One region of the Kitasatospora sp. MY 5-36 genome, then DNA from elsewhere that is predicted to be linked to it. Evidence: riboswitches for the same ligand, from Rfam matches in the RefSeq annotation. Region 1 holds a riboswitch; each other region holds the start of a gene.
The links. A riboswitch is a leader RNA that binds a small molecule or an ion and turns the genes downstream of it on or off. The one in region 1 is predicted to bind cyclic di-AMP.

Region 2: linked by a shared signal. The riboswitch ahead of AE652_RS49225 (transglycosylase family protein) and the one ahead of AE652_RS17350 (LysM peptidoglycan-binding domain-containing M23 family metallopeptidase) in region 1 are both predicted to bind cyclic di-AMP.
Region 3: linked by a shared signal. The riboswitch ahead of AE652_RS14805 (NlpC/P60 family protein) and the one ahead of AE652_RS17350 (LysM peptidoglycan-binding domain-containing M23 family metallopeptidase) in region 1 are both predicted to bind cyclic di-AMP.

The regions. Positions count from the first base shown of each region.
Region 1 is NZ_LFVW01000238.1:3,924-9,450, reverse strand. Features, by position in the region: gene AE652_RS17365 (AAA family ATPase) at 1-60, opposite strand, end outside; gene purB (adenylosuccinate lyase) at 179-1,609, shown strand; gene AE652_RS17355 (MFS transporter) at 1,617-3,098, opposite strand; cyclic di-AMP (ydaO/yuaA leader) riboswitch at 3,450-3,650, shown strand; gene AE652_RS17350 (LysM peptidoglycan-binding domain-containing M23 family metallopeptidase) at 3,653-4,630, shown strand; gene AE652_RS17345 (APC family permease) at 4,975-5,527, shown strand, end outside.
Region 2 is NZ_LFVW01000210.1:8,113-13,639, reverse strand. Features, by position in the region: gene AE652_RS15555 (cytochrome P450) at 65-1,402, shown strand; cyclic di-AMP (ydaO/yuaA leader) riboswitch at 1,624-1,792, shown strand; gene AE652_RS49225 (transglycosylase family protein) at 1,798-2,703, shown strand; gene eno (phosphopyruvate hydratase) at 3,080-4,366, shown strand; partial or broken gene AE652_RS48185 (septum formation initiator family protein) at 4,461-4,745, shown strand; gene AE652_RS48175 (DUF501 domain-containing protein) at 4,980-5,527, shown strand, end outside.
Region 3 is NZ_LFVW01000201.1:19-5,545, forward strand. Features, by position in the region: gene AE652_RS14800 (C40 family peptidase) at 15-1,061, opposite strand; gene AE652_RS14805 (NlpC/P60 family protein) at 1,289-2,404, opposite strand; cyclic di-AMP (ydaO/yuaA leader) riboswitch at 2,415-2,568, opposite strand; gene AE652_RS14810 (C40 family peptidase) at 2,907-3,944, opposite strand; gene AE652_RS14815 (NYN domain-containing protein) at 4,145-5,527, opposite strand, start outside.

The DNA.
Region 1 (5,527 bases):
GGTGCGCAGGGCCGCGGCGAGGGCGCTGGAGTCCCGCGCGGTCACTGGCGGTTCGCTCATCGGTGTGGTATCCTTGCGGTGAGAAGGCTGTGAAGCGTCGTCTAAAAGGCGCTCAATTGACCCAGCCTACCCCATCCGCCGACGTCCGGCGTGACCTCGGCTGTTACTCTTGCGAAGCGTGAGCGCGAAGCCCCAGATCCCCAATGTCCTGGCCTCCCGGTACGCCTCGGCGACCCTGGCCCAGCTGTGGTCCCCCGAGCACAAGGTGGTCCTCGAGCGCCACCTGTGGCTCGCCGTCCTGAAGGCCCAGCAGGACCTCGGCGTCGAGGTTCCGGCGACCGCCGTCGCCGACTACGAGCGGGTGATCGACCAGGTCGACCTCGGCTCGATCGCCGCCCGTGAGCGGGTCACCCGCCACGACGTGAAGGCCCGGATCGAGGAGTTCAGCGAGCTCGCCGGGCACGAGCAGATCCACAAGGGAATGACCTCCCGGGACCTGACCGAGAACGTCGAGCAGCTGCAGATCCGCCAGTCCCTGGAGCACGTGCGGGACCGCACGGTGGCCGTGCTGGTGCGCCTGGCCAAGCTGTCCGCCCAGCACGCCGAGCTGGTCATGGCCGGCCGCTCGCACAACGTGGCCGCGCAGGCCACCACCCTGGGCAAGCGGTTCGCGTCGATCACCGACGAGCTGCTGGTCGCCTTCCGCCGCCTGGAGGAGCTGATCGCCCGCTACCCGCTGCGCGGGATCAAGGGCCCGGTCGGCACCGCCCAGGACATGCTCGACCTCCTCGGTGGCGACACCGACAAGCTGGCCGAGCTGGAGCGCCGGGTCGCCGGGCACCTCGGCTTCGAGAACGTGCTGACCAGCGTCGGCCAGGTCTACCCGCGCTCGCTGGACTTCGAGGTGCTCACCGCCCTCGTCCAGCTGGCCGCCGCGCCGTCCAGCCTGGCCAAGACCATCCGCCTGATGGCCGGCCACGAGCTGGTCACGGAGGGCTTCAAGGAGGGCCAGGTCGGCTCCTCCGCGATGCCCCACAAGATGAACACCCGCTCCTGCGAGCGCGTCAACGGCCTGGCCGTCATCCTGCGCGGCTACGCCTCGATGACCGGCGAGCTGGCCGGCGACCAGTGGAACGAGGGCGACGTCTCCTGCTCGGTGGTGCGCCGGGTCGCGCTGCCGGACGCGTTCTTCGCCTTCGACGGCCTGCTGGAGACCTTCCTGACCGTCCTCGACGAGTTCGGCGCCTTCCCCGCCGTGATCGAGGCCGAGCTGGACCGCTACCTGCCGTTCCTCGCCACCACCAAGGTGCTGATGGGCGCGGTGCGCGCAGGCGTCGGCCGGGAGACCGGGCACGAGGTCATCAAGGAGCACGCCGTCGCCTCCGCGCTGGCGATGCGCGCGGGCGCCCGGGAGAACGAGCTGCTGGACCGGCTGGCCGCCGACGAGCGGATCCCGCTGGACCGGGCCGCGCTGGACGCGCTGCTCGCCGACCGGCTGTCCTTCACCGGCGCGGCCGGCGCCCAGGTCGCCGAGGTGGTCCGCCAGGTGGAGGCCGTCGCGGCCGCCTACCCGGAGGCCGCCAAGTACGCGCCCGGCGACATCCTCTGACGTCTCGTCAGCCCTGAGCCGAGGGCCCCGCCGCCGGACCGGTGGCGGGGCCCTCGCGCGTCGTGGGGACGTGGCCCGGGTCCAGCGGCGGGGTGGTGGTGCCGCACGGCCAGTCGCAGTTCGGCTCGGCCACCTGCTGGTCGTCGGCGGCGAGCACGTTGCCCCGTACGGTCGCGAGGGCGATCAGCCCGCCGGCGGCCAGCAGGCCCGCGCAGATCAGCATCGCGGTGTGGAAGGCGGAGTCGACCGAGGAGGGCACCCGGTAGGCGTCGCCGCTCAGCCCGGCCAGCGCCGGCAGGGCGGCGACCGCGAGCAGGCCGGCCGCGCGGGCGGCGGCGTTGTTGACCCCGCTGGCGATGCCCGCGTGCCGGACCTCGACGGCGGCCAGCACGGTCGCCGTCAGCGGTGCGACCAGCAGCGTCATGCCGCAGCCCATCACCGTGACGGCGGGCAGCACGTCCACCCAGTAGGAGGAGTCCGGGCCGACGCGCAGCATCAGCAGCACCCCGGCGGCGCACAGCAGGGGGCCGACGGTCAGCGGGATGCGCGGGCCGATCCGCTTGCCGAGCCGCCCGGCGCGCGCGGACAGCAGCAGCATCAGCACGGTGATCGGCACCAGCGCGAAGCCCGAGACCAGCGGCGAGAAGCCGGACACGATCTGGAGCTGCACCACCAGCAGGAAGAAGACGCCGCTGAACGCCGCGTACACGCACAGGGTGACCAGGTTCACGGCGGTGAACAGCCGGGAGGAGAACAGTCCGAGCGGCAGCATCGGATCGGGCGCGCGGCGCTCGACCGCCACGAAGGCGACGCCGAGCGCCACTCCGAGCACCCCGCTGACCCAGACGGCGGGGGACAGGCCCTCGCCGGCCGCCGTCAGCGCGTAGGTGATCGCGCCGAGGGCGAGGGCGGCGAGCACGGCGCCGAGGACGTCGAAGCGGCCGGAGGCGCCCTCGTCCCGGCTCTCCGGCACCGACCGGGTGGTGACCGCGATCACGGCGGCGGCGAGCGGCAGGTTCAGCAGGAAGATCCAGCGCCAGCCGGGGCCGTCCACCAGCCAGCCGCCGAGGAAGGGGCCGACCGCCGCCGACACCCCGCCGAGGCCGGACCAGAGCCCGACCGCCGCCGAGCGGTCGTCAGGGTGGAAGACGGCCTGGAGCATGGCGAGCGAACCGGGGGTGAGCAGTGCCCCGCCGATGCCCTGGACGGCGCGGGCGGCGATCAGCACGTGGATGTTCGGCGCGGCGGCGCAGGCCGCGGAGGCGACGGCGAACCAGACCACGCCGATCAGGAAGACCTTGCGCCGCCCGTAGCGGTCGCCGAGCGCGCCGCCGAGCAGGATCAGGCCCGCCAGGGTGAGCAGATAGGCGTTCAGGGTCCATTGCAGGGACGCGAGGGAGGCGCCGAGGTCGGCGCCGATCCGGGGCAGCGCGACGTTCACCACGGTGCCGTCCAGCATCGCCATGCTGGAGCCGAGCACCGTCGCCATTAGTACCCAGCGACCCTGCGCGGTGCCCAGGCGCAGGGTGCCGGCCTCGGAGGTGGCCACGGGCGAATCCTGCGCTGCCGAGGCGCACGTGACAAGGGTCACCGGTGGGTGTGTTGGCGGCTGGCGGTGCGTGAGCGGACGGGTGCGCGGCGTGGCCGATCTCGGCGCAGGGTCGTGGATCAGTGGCGGGCGGTGAATGGGTTGTGTACGCACCGTGGGCCCGGGCCTGCGGAGGGTCACTGGGACAGGGGGGATCGTTGCCGTTTCAAGAGATCGACATTGCTTCACCCGAACGGATGGGTTTTAGTTCAGCGACCGCCCGGCCAGTCCGGACGGATCCGCCGGGTGGAACGCCGAGTCCTGCCGCTGCCCGGTGGTTCGAAACGAACTCTGTACGGCAGGAGCGGGGGACCCACAGGTAAGTCGCCGGACCGGAGTTCGCGCCTCAGGGCGCGGGCGTCCAGGACCGGCTTGGGGTGAAGCCGCGCAAGCGGCCGGGCAACTCCAGCCCGAACCCGACAGCTCACCTCGCAGGCGTCGGAGAGGAAAATTCCATGCCTGCACAGGCTCGTCGTATCGCCCTGCCCCGCGCCGCCCGCATCGGCATCGCCACCGCCGTCACCGGTGTGTCCTTCGCCCTCCCGCTCGTCACCGCGATGAGCGCCCAGGCCCACACCCCGGCCGCTCCGGTCGCCGCCTCCACCGAGGCCAAGCAGGCCACGCAGGCCGCCGCTCCGGCCGCCCAGGCCACGCAGGAGAGCTACCGCGTCGTCAGCGGTGACACCCTGTCCAAGATCGCCGACGCCAAGAACGTCGAGGGCGGCTGGCACGCGCTGTACGAGCAGAACCGCTCGGTCGTCGGCGCCAACCCGAACCTGATCTTCCCGGGCCAGCAGCTCGCGCTGTCCGGCCACGCCGCCCCGGCCGCCGACGCCGCCCCGGCGAAGCCCGCCGCCCCGGCCAAGCCCGCCAAGCCGTCCGCTCCGGCGACCCAGGCCGCCAAGCCGCAGGCCCAGGTCCAGGTGCAGACCGAGGCCGCCAAGCCCTCCGCGCAGCTCGAGACCCAGCTCCAGGTCGCCGTTCCGGCCCAGGCCGTGACCGCCACTCCGGTCGCCGCCGCCACCTCCGGCTTCGTCGCCCCGCTGGCGAGCCCGCGGCTCGGCACCGCCTACGGCGTGGCCGGCTCGATGTGGGCCTCCGGCCACCACACCGGCCAGGACTTCGTCGCCTCCACCGGCACCCCGCTGCGCGCCGTCGCCAACGGTGTCGTGGTCAAGGCCGGCAACGGCGGCGCCTACGGCAACGAGGTCGAGATCAGGCTCGCCGACGGCCACTACGCCGAGTACGCGCACCTCTCCTCGATCGGCGTGAGGATCGGTCAGACCGTCACCGCCGGCCAGCAGATCGGCCTCTCCGGCGCCACCGGCAACGTGACCGGCCCGCACCTGCACTTCGAGATCCGCAACGGCTCGGAGTACGGCTCGGACATCAACCCGGTCGCCTACCTGCGCGCGCACGGCGTCGCGCTCTGACCCCGAGAGCTCCGGGGTACCAGGAACCACCGCCGCTGCGGGCGAACCGATCGCCCGGGATGGTCATGTCGGGTGACCGCTCGACCGGGTGATCGCCGCACGGCGGACATGGGCGCGGGACACGCCCAGGCCGGCCCGGCCGCATGAGGACCTCCTCGTGCGGCCGGGCCGGCCGCTTTCGTTCCCGGGCCCGCCGGGGTGTTCGAGCGATCGAACGAAGCGTCAACTCCGGTGTCCCGCAGGGGGGTCGCCGGGATCTCCGGGCGCCCGCGGGCGCCATGCTGGCGGACGGTCAGCGCCCGGCCGGTCCGGCGGTCGGGCGGGCCGGGAGGCGAGGAGGCCGGATGGCGGTCCGCAGCGGGGGCGTGGCGGGGGAGACGGCCGGGCGGGAGCGGCCCGGGGCGGGCGGGGTCGACCGGCTGAAGGCGGACTCGGTCGGCCTGGTCGGCGTGGTGTTCATGGCGCTCGCCACCGCCGCCCCGATCACCGCGATGACCGGCAACCTGCCGATCATCGTCGGTCAGGGCAACGGCGCGGGCGCGCCCGCCGCGTACATCGTGGCGACCGTGGTGCTGACGGTGTTCTCGGTCGGCTACGTGGCGATGGCCCGGCACATCACCGCGGCCGGCGCGTTCTACGGCTACGTCTCGCACGGGCTGGGGCGGGTGGCGGGGATGGCCTCGGGGCTGCTCGCGGTGCTCGCGTACGTCGTCACCGAGGCCGCGGCCCTCGGCTTCTTCGCGTACTCGCTGCGCGGGCTGGTCCGTTCACAGCTGGGGGTGGACGTCGGCTGGGGCTGGTACGCGCTGTTCGGGGCGGCGGTGATCGGGGTGATGGGCTGGTTCGACCTGCATCTGACGGCCAGGGTGCTCGGGGTCGCGCTGGTGCTGGAGATCG
Region 2 (5,527 bases), on a different contig from region 1:
GCGGCGGGGAAGCGGCGCCCCGCCGGAGGGAGGGCGCGCCCGTCGCACCGGATACGGTCGGTCCATGCCAGCTCAGCCCGACCCCGCCCGGCCCGCCGCCCCGTCGTCCGACGCCCCCGCCCCGCAGCTGTTCACCTGGGAGTTCGCCGCCGACCCGTACCCCGCCTACGCCTGGTTGCGCGAGCACTCCCCGGTGCACCGCACCACCCTGCCGAGCGGGGTGGAGGCCTGGCTGGTGACCAGGTACGCGGACGCCCGGCAGGCGCTCGCGGACAGCCGGCTGTCGAAGAACCCGGCGCACCACAGCGGGCAGGCGCACCGCACCGGCCGGGTGGGCATCCCGGGGGAGCGGCAGGCGGACCTGATGACCCACCTGCTGAACATCGACCCGCCGGACCACACCCGGTTGCGCCGGCTGGTGTCGAAGGCGTTCACCCCGCGCCGGGTGGCCGAGTTCGAGCCGCGGGTGCAGCAGCTCACCGACCGGTTGATCGACGGCTTCGCGCAGCGCGGTTCGGCGGACCTGATCCACGAGTTCGCGTTCCCGCTCCCCATCTACGCGATCTGCGACATGCTCGGGGTGCCGGCCGAGGACCAGGACGACTTCCGCGACTGGGCCGGGATGATGATCCGCCACGGCGGGGGCCAACGCGGCGGCGTGGGGCGGGCGGTGAAGCGGATGCGGGCGTACCTGCTGGAGCTGATCCACCGCAAGCGGGCGGACCTCGGGGACGACCTGATCTCGGGCCTGATCCGGGCCGGCGACCACGGTGAGCACCTGACCGAGAACGAGGCCGCGGCGATGGCCTTCATCCTCCTGTTCGCGGGTTTCGAGACCACCGTGAACCTGATCGGCAACGGCACCTACGCGCTGCTGCGCAATCCGGAGCAGCGCCGGCTGCTGCAGGAGTCGGTGGTGCGCGGGGAGAGCGCGCTGCTGGAGACCGGGATCGAGGAACTCCTGCGCTACGACGGGCCGGTGGAGCTGGCGACCTGGCGGTTCGCGACCCGTCCGCTGACCATCGGTGGGGTGGACATCCCGGTCGGCGACCCGGTGCTGGTGGTGCTGGCCGCGGCGGACCGCGACCCGGCCCGGTTCGCGGCGGAGAACACCCTGGACCTGGCCCGGAAGGACAACCCCCACCTGGGCTTCGGGCACGGCATCCACTACTGCATCGGCGCTCCGCTGGCGCGGCTCGAAGGGCGTGCCGCGCTGGCCACGCTGCTTTCCCGGCTGCCCGATCTGCGGCTCGCGGAAAGCCCGGAGAATCTGCGCTGGCGGGGTGGTCTGATCATGCGTGGCCTGCGCGAACTCCCGGTGGAATTCAGTCCGGAGAGCCGTTCCCCGCACGCCCCTCCGCACCCCGTTCCGGATGCCTCTTCGACGCCTCCGACCTGCTGAGATCACGCTGACGGGAGGTCGCCGATCGCCCGCCGACGGGGGTGTGAACACCCATCAATCCGGACATAACGCCGCTGTTGGTAGGCGATCGGACACGGGCCGTAATTGTTGTGTGATATCGGTGATATGAGCTTGTGATTGGTCTGATGATCTGTCTACTCTCCCTGGAGTTCGCAGCTGCGGACCTCGTACGCGGAACGCCGAATCCTGCCCGCCGCGTCACGGGAAACCGACCAGAACCCTGGGCAGGGGCGGGGGAACCAGGTTTGTTGCCGTCTCCCCACGGCTTGGGGTGAAGCCGCCCGAGCGGAATCGTTTCCGCTTACGGCGGCCGGGCCACCTCCCGGTCCGAACCCGACAGCTCACCTCGCAGGCGTACGGAGAGGGACCTCTTCATGCTGTTCGTTGGAACTGGCCGTCACCGTCGTCGCACCCAGGCCGAGAAGGCCATCGCCGTCGCCGGTGTGGCCGGCGTCGGACTCGCGATGCCGCTCCTCACCGCCACCGGCGCCTCCGCCGCCCCGGCCTCCACCTGGGACTCCGTCGCCCAGTGCGAGAGCGGCGGCAACTGGAGCATCAACACCGGCAACGGCTTCTACGGCGGCCTCCAGTTCACGTCCAGCACCTGGAAGGCGTACGGCGGCACCGCCTACGCGGCGCAGGCCAACCAGGCCAGCAAGGCCCAGCAGATCTCGGTCGCCGAGAAGGTGCTGGCCTCGCAGGGTCCGGGCGCCTGGCCGGTCTGCTCCCAGAAGGCCGGTCTGACCAAGGGCGGTGCCCCGGCCTCGGTCGACACCTCCTCGGACGCCAAGCCGCAGTCCGCCCCCAAGCAGCAGGCCCCGAAGCCCGCCGCCAAGCCGGCCGAGAAGCCGGTCGCGCAGAAGCCCGCCGCCCAGAAGCCGGCCCAGAAGCCCGCCGCGCAGCCGGTCCAGCAGGTCGCCCCGCAGCAGCAGGCGCAGCCGCAGACCCCGGGCTTCTCCGGCAAGGCCGGCTGGGACGCCGACGCCAAGGTGTACTGGTACCAGAACAACGGCGGCTGGTACTGGACCAGCCACCAGAGCATCTACCAGCAGTACGCCGGCCAGGCCGCCGCCCAGCCGCAGTACGCCCCGCGCGCCGCGCAGCAGGCCCCGCAGGCCGCCGGCCACGACTACACCGTCCGTGCCGGTGACACCCTGTCGACCATCGCCGCCGCGCAGGGCGTGTCCGGCGGCTGGAGCGCGCTGTACGAGCAGAACCACTCCACCGTCGGCGGCGACCCGAACCTGATCATGCCCGGCCAGGTGCTGCACCTCGGCTGAGCCGCCCCACCCGACGCCGGGACCGCCCGCGGCCGGCAGCGCCCCGCGGCCGGTGGTGCCCCGAAGCGGGGAGCACCCGCCGCCGGGGGCGCCCGCCGCCGCGCCGGAGCGCTCGACACCGACGCCGCTCCACCCCGCCGTCCGAAGGGGGCCGGTCCTACCGGTCCCCTTCGTCCGCATTCGCCCGCTCCGGTGGGACAAGCTGGGACAAGCAGGTGAACTACCGGTGGGTAGCAGGGCCACACGGTGAGACGGGACCGAGGCCGACGCGGCCACGGCAGCCCGGGCGGTTAGGCTCTGGTCGTAACGACTCCGCAATCGTCCTGCTGGCAGCACCACCGTCAGACCGGACCCTGCTCTCGCAAGGAGATGCCTCGTGCCGTCCATCGATGTCGTCGTAGCCCGTGAGATCCTCGACTCCCGCGGCAACCCCACGGTCGAGGTCGAGGTCGGCCTCGACGACGGCAGCACGGGTCGTGCCGCTGTCCCGTCGGGTGCCTCCACCGGTGCCTTCGAGGCGCTGGAGCTGCGCGACGGCGACAAGAACCGCTACTTCGGCAAGGGCGTCGAGAAGGCCGTCCTGGCCGTCATCGAGCAGATCGGCCCGGAGCTGGTCGGCTACGACGCCACCGAGCAGCGCCTGATCGACCAGGCCATGCTGGACCTGGACGCCACCCCGGACAAGTCCTCGCTCGGCGCCAACGCCATCCTGGGCGTCTCGCTGGCCGTCGCGCACGCCGCCTCCGAGGCCAGCGACCTGCCGCTGTTCCGCTACCTGGGCGGCCCGAACGCGCACGTCCTGCCGGTCCCGATGATGAACATCCTCAACGGCGGGTCGCACGCGGACTCCAACGTCGACATCCAGGAGTTCATGATCGCCCCGATCGGCGCGGAGTCCTTCTCCGAGGCCGTCCGCTGGGGCGTCGAGGTCTACCACACGCTCAAGGGCGTGCTGAAGGAGCGCGGCCTGTCCACCGGTCTGGGCGACGAGGGCGGCTTCGCCCCGAACCTGGACTCCAACCGCGAGGCCCTGGACCTCATCGTCGAGGCCATCGAGAAGGCCGGCTACGTGCCCGGCCGTGACGTCGCGCTGGCCCTGGACGTCGCCTCCTCCGAGTTCTACGAGGACGGCGCCTACCGGTTCGAGGGCAAGGACCTCACCGCCGCCGAGCTCATCGAGTACTACGCCGAGCTGGTCGCCGCCTACCCGCTGGTCTCCATCGAGGACCCGCTGGACGAGTCGGACTGGGCCGGCTGGAAGGCCATGACCGACAAGCTGGGCGACAAGGTCCAGCTGGTCGGCGACGACCTGTTCGTCACCAACCCGGCCCGTCTGGCCCGCGGCATCGAGACCGGCACCGCCAACGCGCTGCTGGTGAAGGTGAACCAGATCGGTTCGCTGACCGAGACCCTGGACGCCGTCGAGCTGGCCCAGCGCAACGGCTACCGCTGCATGATGTCGCACCGCTCCGGCGAGACCGAGGACGTCACCATCGCCGACCTGGCCGTCGCCACCAACTGCGGCCAGATCAAGACCGGTGCCCCGGCCCGCTCCGAGCGCGTCGCCAAGTACAACCAGCTGCTGCGCATCGAGGAGATCCTCGACGACGCCGCCGAGTACGCCGGCCGCGGCGCCTTCCCGCGCTTCCGCCACGAGGGCTGAGCGCTCCCGGTAGCGCACGCCTGACCGGTGCCCCGCCGTTCACCCCGTAGGGTGGACGGCGGGGCACCGTCGCGACCAGGAGGGGATACGGGAGATGGCTGGCTGGAGGATCCCGGGCTTGGCGGCCCGGCCCCGGTTCACGAGCCGGGCGACCGTCCTCGTCCTGGTGCTCTGCTCGCTGGTGGCGATCCTCGCCTACCCGACGCGGCAGTTCATCTCCCAGCGCGCCGAGATCTCCGCCCAGCGGGCGAAGGCCGACCACGCGCGCCAGCAGGTCGAGCAGCTGCGCCGGGAGAAGGCCCGCTGGCAGGACCCGGAGTACGTCAAGGCGCAGGCCCGCGCCCGGCTGCACTACGCGGTGCCGGGGGAGACCCCGTACATCGCGGTGGACCCGGCCGGCCAGGCCTCCGCCAGGACCTCCTCGTCCGCGGGCGGGGCCGCCTCCGGGCCGAACGCGGCGCCCGGCGGCGCCGCCGGCCAGGCGAAGGCCGCCAAGCCCTGGTACGCCAGCATCTGGGACTCGGTGGACGCCGCCGACACCGCCGCGGCGGCCCCCCCCCCCCCCCCCCCCCCCCCCCCCCCTCCACCCCCCTTCCCCTCCCACCGTCCCCCGTTGGAGACACCTCCCCCCATGACCACTGAGAACCACCCCACCGTCTCCGACGCCGACGTCGCGGCCATCGCCGCCCAGCTCGGCCGGGTGCCGCGCGGCCTGCGCGGCGTGGCGCACCGCTGCCCCTGCGGCAACCCGGACGTCGTGGAGACGGCTCCCCGGCTGCCGGACGGCACGCCGTTCCCCACGCTCTACTACCTGACCTGCCCCAAGGCCGCCTCGCTGATCGGCACCCTGGAGGCGGAGGGCGTGATGAAGGACCAGAGCGCCCGGCTCGCCGAGGACCCGGAGCTGGCCGCCGCCTACCAGAAGGCGCACGAGGACTACATCGCCCGGCGCGACGCGATCGAGGTGCTGGAGGGCTTCCCGAGCGCCGGCGGCATGCCGGACCGGGTGAAGTGCCTGCACGTGCTGGTCGGCCACTCGCTGGCGGCCGGCGAGGGCGTCAACCCGCTCGGCGACGAGGCGATCGGCATGCTGGAGGACTGGTGGGCCAAGGGCCCGTGCGTCTCCCCGGCCGAGGTCGAGGCGGCCGGTGAGCGGGTCGC
Region 3 (5,527 bases), on a different contig from region 1:
GGTGGCCTGGGCGCTCAGAGCCGGACCACCCCGGAGACGGGCATGGCGGTGACGCTCTCGTAGCGGACCCTGGCGCCCGGGCGGGGGGCGTGCACGATCACGCCGCCGCCGGCGTACATGCCGACGTGGTGCATGTCCCGGTAGAAGATCACCAGGTCTCCCGGTCGCGCTTCGGACAGGCTGATCCGCTGCCCGGCGTACGCCTGGGCCTGCGAGGTGCGCGGCAGGGTCACTCCGGCCTGCCGCCAGCTGTAGTACATCAGACCGGAGCAGTCGAACGCGTGCGGGCCGGTGGCCCCGTAGACGTACGGGGAGCCGATCATCCGCACCGCGGCGGCCAGCGCGGCCGCCCCGCGCTCGGAGGCGGGCGGGGCGGTGCCGAGGTCCAGCCGGTCGGTGCCCCGGGTGGCGCGCTGCTCGGCGTCCCGGGCGTCCTGGACCGCCAGCCGGGCCCGCTCGACGGCGCCCAGGCCGTTCAGCAGCTTCTGCGCCCCGGCCAGCCGCTGCTGGACCTGCTGCTTGCTGTCGGCGAGCGAACGCCGGGTCCGGTCCAGCTCGGCGAGCTTGTCGGCCGCCTCGGTGCGGCGCTGGTCGAGCCGGCGCTGGCGGGTGATCAGCTCGTGCAGGGTCTCCTGCTGGCGCACGGCGGCCTGGCCCTGGGTGCGGGCGCGGGCCAGGTAGCCCTCCGGGTCGGGCGAGAGGATGAGCTGGGCGGTCTGGGTCATCCCGCCGCCGCGGTACTCGGCCCCGGCCACCATCGCCAGGTCGCCGCGCAGCCCGTTGAGCTGGTCCTGGGCGAGGGCGATCTCGCCCTGGAGGATCGTGGTCTCGCCCTGGAGCCGCCGCTGGGCCTCCTGCGCGGCGTTGAACCTCTCGGACGCCTGCTCGGCCTCGTCGTACAGCTGCTCGACCTGCGTCTTGACGTCCTGACGGTCGCCCGGGTCGGGGCTGGCGGGGGCCGCCTGGGCGCTGCCTCCGGTGGCCGCGCCCAACGCGGTGGCGGCGGCCGCGGTCAGCACCAGCGCCCGGGTGAGCAGTTGGGAACGGCGGTGCACGGGCATGGCGGCAGCGGCTCCAATCCTGCGGCGCGGCCCCCGCCGCCGCACCGGGACGGGCGGCCGTCGAGCGGGAGTCCGGTGGCAGACGTTAGCGAGTCCGGGCAAGCGAGTCCAAACCCCTCCCAACCCGAATATTCACTCCCCAATCGGACATCAGATCGAGCCGCCGGAAAAGCCGCAGGCCCGGCCTCCCCTGGGGGAGACCGGGCCTGGAGACGTCCGAGCGGGGATCAGACCCGCACGATGCCGGTCAGCGGCATGTTGGTGACCGCCTCGTAGCGCACCGACGCGCCCGGCTTGGGGGCGTGCAGCACCTGGCCGTTGCCGGCGTAGATGCCGACGTGGTGGGCGTCGGTGTAGAAGATCAGCAGGTCGCCGGGCTGGGCCTTGGAGAGGTCCGTCCCGAGCCGGGTGCCGGCCGAGGCCTGCGCCTGCGAGGTGCGCGGCAGCGACACGCCGGCCTGGTTGTACGCCCAGACCATCAGACCGGAGCAGTCGAAGGAGCCCGGGCCGGTGGCGCCCCAGACGTACGGGCTGCCGATCTTGGAGGCGGCGGCGGACAGCGCGGCGGCACCGCGCGAGCTGCCGGGGGCCACGTTCACCGGAGCGGTGGTCGTGGGGGCCGAGAGGCTGCCGCGGCTGTTGTCGCGGGAGGCGCGGTCGGCCTGCTGCTGCTGGGCCTGGGCGGCGTCGGCCTTGGCCTTGGCCTCGGCGGCGGCCTTCTCCTCGGCCTGGCGCAGCGCCTGGCGGTCCTGCTCGGTCAGCGTGTTGAGCAGGTCCTGGGCCGCCTTCAGCTTGCCCTGGACCTCGTCCTTGGAGGCCTTCAGCTGCTGGGTGGTCGACTCCAGCTCGGCGAGCTTGCCCTGGGCCTCGTTGCGGTCCTGGTCGAGCTTGCGCTGCTGCTCCTGGAGCTCCTTCAGCTGACCCTTCTGGGTGCTGCCGGCCTGGTTCAGCGCGTCGGCCTGGCTGAGGAAGCTGTCCGGGCTGGAGGAGAACATCAGCTGGACGGTGGGGGATATCCCCCCGTTGCGGTACTGCTCGCCGGCGATCTCGGCGAGGCCGCCCTGGAGCTCGGTGACCTGGGCCTGCTGACGGGCCACCTGGTCCTGCAGGCCGGAGACCTGCTTCTCCAGGTCCTGCTGCTTGGCCTGGGCGGCGTTGTAGTTCTCGGTCGCGACCTCGGCCTGCTCGTTGAGCTGGTCGACCTGCCCCTTGACCTGTTCCTTGGTCGGCTGCGGGTCCGCGTGGGCACCCTGCGCGGAGAGGACGACGGCTGCGGCGGCGACGCCGGTCAGGATCGAGACCCGGGCGCGGCCGGCGGGCTTGGGACGACGATGGGACGCCACGAAGGCGGACTCCTTCTTCCTACGGCCGCCTACCGGGTGAGCTGACGGGTTCGGGCCGGAAGCATGCCCTACGACGCCTCACGGCCGTTCCACCGGCCGACCTGGCGCCGATTCACCCCGGAGGAACGTGGTTCCCCGGCTCCGCTCCGCAGCGCCCCCTACCACTGGGCTCCCCTGTCGGACAGTCGCTTCGACCTGTCCCGCTGCCTTGCGAACTCGACGGTAACCACCGCCGCCACCCTGGCTGGGCGATCGACAGTGCGGTGGTTCGGAGCATGACCCTAGTAACTGAACCGTGATCGGTTCAAATCCTTGTCAGAAAAAAGACAGAAGATTACCCAAGTTCCTTTGTGAAAATGACCGATGGTGACCATTGACGCACACAAGGCTGATCGGTTCTCACCATGTGGTCGTCGAAGGGCCGGAAACCCGAAACGCCACCCCGAACGGGGGTGGCGCTTTTCACAGGCCCCCGCGGGAGCCCCCCGGGCGTGTCGGTCCGTCAGACCCGGCGGATGGTGTTGATCGACATCGCGTCGGCCTTCATCACCTTCACCACGTCGCCGGTGTGCGGCGCGTGGACCACCATGCCGTTGCCGATGTACATCCCGACGTGGTGCATGTCGGGGCCGTAGATCACCAGGTCGCCCGGCTGGGCCTGGTCCAGCGAGGGGATCCGGGTGCCGTAGTGGCCCTGCTCCTGCGAGGTGCGCGGCAGCGAGACGCCCGCCTGCCCGTACGCCCAGACCATCAGGCCCGAGCAGTCGAAGGTGGTCGACCCGGTGGCGCCCCACACGTACGGCGAGCCCTGCTTGCTCATCGCCTTGGCCAGCGCCGTGGCCGCGTAGCCGCTGGCCGGCGGCAGGCTGCCGAGGTCGACCCGGTCGCTGCCGCGCGAGGCGCGGTCGTCCTGCGCCTGCTGGGCCCGCAGCGCGGCGCGGTCGGCGGAGCTCAGCGAGTTCAGCAGGTCCTGGGCGGCCTTCAGCTTGGTGTTGACGTCCGACTTGGCCTGGTTCAGGTCCTTGGTGGTGGTGTCCAGCGAGGCGAGCACGGCGGCCGCCTCGGTCTTCTCCTGGTCCAGCCGGCGCTGCTGGTCCAGCAGCCCCTTGAGCGCCTCGGCCTGACTGGTGCTGGCCTGCTGGACGGTGGAGGCCTTGTCCAGGTAGCCGGACGGGTCCGAGGAGAGCATCAGCTGGACGGACGGGTCGATGCCGCCGCTGCGGTACTGCTCGCCCGCCACCTCGGCGAGGCCGCCCTGGAGCTGGGTCATCTGCTCCTGGCCGCGGGCCACCTGGTCCTGCAGCTGGTCGGCCTGCTTGCGCAGCTGGTCGGCCCGCTCCTTGGCGCCGTTGTACTTCTCGGCCGCCTGCTCCTGCTCCTCCTGGAGCTGGTCGATCTGCGCCTTGACGTCCGTCTTGTTCGGCTGCGGCGCGGCGTGCGCGGCCACCTGGGCGGAGAGGGCGACCGCGGTCGCAGCGGCCGCGGTGAGCACGGAGATCCGTGCGCGGCTCGGCTGCTTGGGACGGCGGTGGGAGGCCAAGGGACCGGCTCCTTCTTCCAACGGGCTCACCTGATGGGATGAGATTCCGGAAAATAGGTTTGACGCCAGACCCTAGTGAAGATCTATCCGTTTTGCCACTCCCCCGAAGGCGTGAACTCCGGTCCCCACACTGACTTCACCGGACTCGCACAATGCTCCGAAACAGGCCCTGACCAGGCATCATGCGAACCTCCCCGGGTTCAGGGCCGGGCCAGCCGGTTCAGCAGCAGCACCGACGCCACGGGGCGCGCGCCCGCCTTCCGCACGCCCTCCGCGACCTCCCGGTCGGTGGACACCACCACCACCGGACGGCCCTGCGGCTCGGCCCGCACCAGACGGCGGATCAGCTCGTCGGCCGTCTCCCCGGTCCGGCTGAACCGCACCCGGACCCCGCGCGGTGGCGCCATGATCACCGGGACGTCCAGGTCCTGCCCGTCGAACACGCAGGTGACCTCCGCCTGGGTCCGCTGGGCCAGCATCGCCAGCCCGCCCAGCAGCCGGATCCGCTGCTGCTCCAGCGGCAGCGTCGGATAGCCGGTCTTGGTCACGTTGTAGCCGTCCACCACCAGGTGCACCTGGGGGATCGCCAGCAGCTGGTCCAGCAGCGCCGGATCGTCCTCGGCCAGCCCGCGCCGGGCCACGTCGTGCGGCGAGGCCGCCCCCGGCACCACCGCCTCCACCAGGTCCGCCGGGCGGATCTGGGCGACCGGCAGCGCCAGCTCCCGCTGGAGCCCCTGGGCCGACTGCAGCACGGTGTCCAGCAGCAGCCGCAGCCGCATGTCCTCGACGCTGCGCCCCTCGCGGGCCGAACGGCGGCCCTGCTCGGCCGCGTTCTCCAGCTCCAGGACCCGGTGCCGGAGCCGGCGCGCCTCGCTCTCGGCCGCGCCGCGCTCGGCCGCGGCCTGCGCCTTCAGCGCGTCCAGCTCGCCGGCCACCCGGCGGGTCTCGGCCTGCGCCCGGCGGGTGTCGCTCTCCAGCGACCGCACCCTCTTGCGCAGCGACTCGGCCTCCCTGCGGACGCCGTCGGACTCGGCCCGCTGCCGGTCCGCGTCCGCCCGCGCGGAGGCCCGCACCTCGGCCAGCTCGGCCTGCAGCTTCTCCACCAGCCGGACCGCCTCCGCGGCCGCGTCCTCGGCACCGGCCCGCTCGGCCTCCTCGCCGGCCTCGGCCACCAGTCGGCTCCAGCCCGTCGAACGCACCAGGTAGGCGGCGGCCGCGACGTCCATCGGATCGGCCGCGCTCGGGACGGTGCCCGACTCCAGCGCCTTCACCAGGTCCGGCTGCCCGAGACGCAGCCGCTCCGCTATCCGCACCCGGAAGGCCGGCTCCGCCTCCAGCGCCGCCGCCAGCGCGGTGGCCGCGTACTTGGCCCGCCGCGCCGGGGTGAACTTGACGTACTGACGCAGGCTCTGCGGGAGCTCGGCCGACGGCACCCCGCCGAGCGCGTCCGAGGCCAGGCCGACCACCCGACGGCGCACGCCCTCGGGCAGCGGCCGGTCGAGCTTCTCGACGGCGCGCTCCGCCGCGGACCCGGAGGCGCCGTCCGCCGTCCCGGCAGCCTCGGCCGGGGCCTCGGCCGCAGC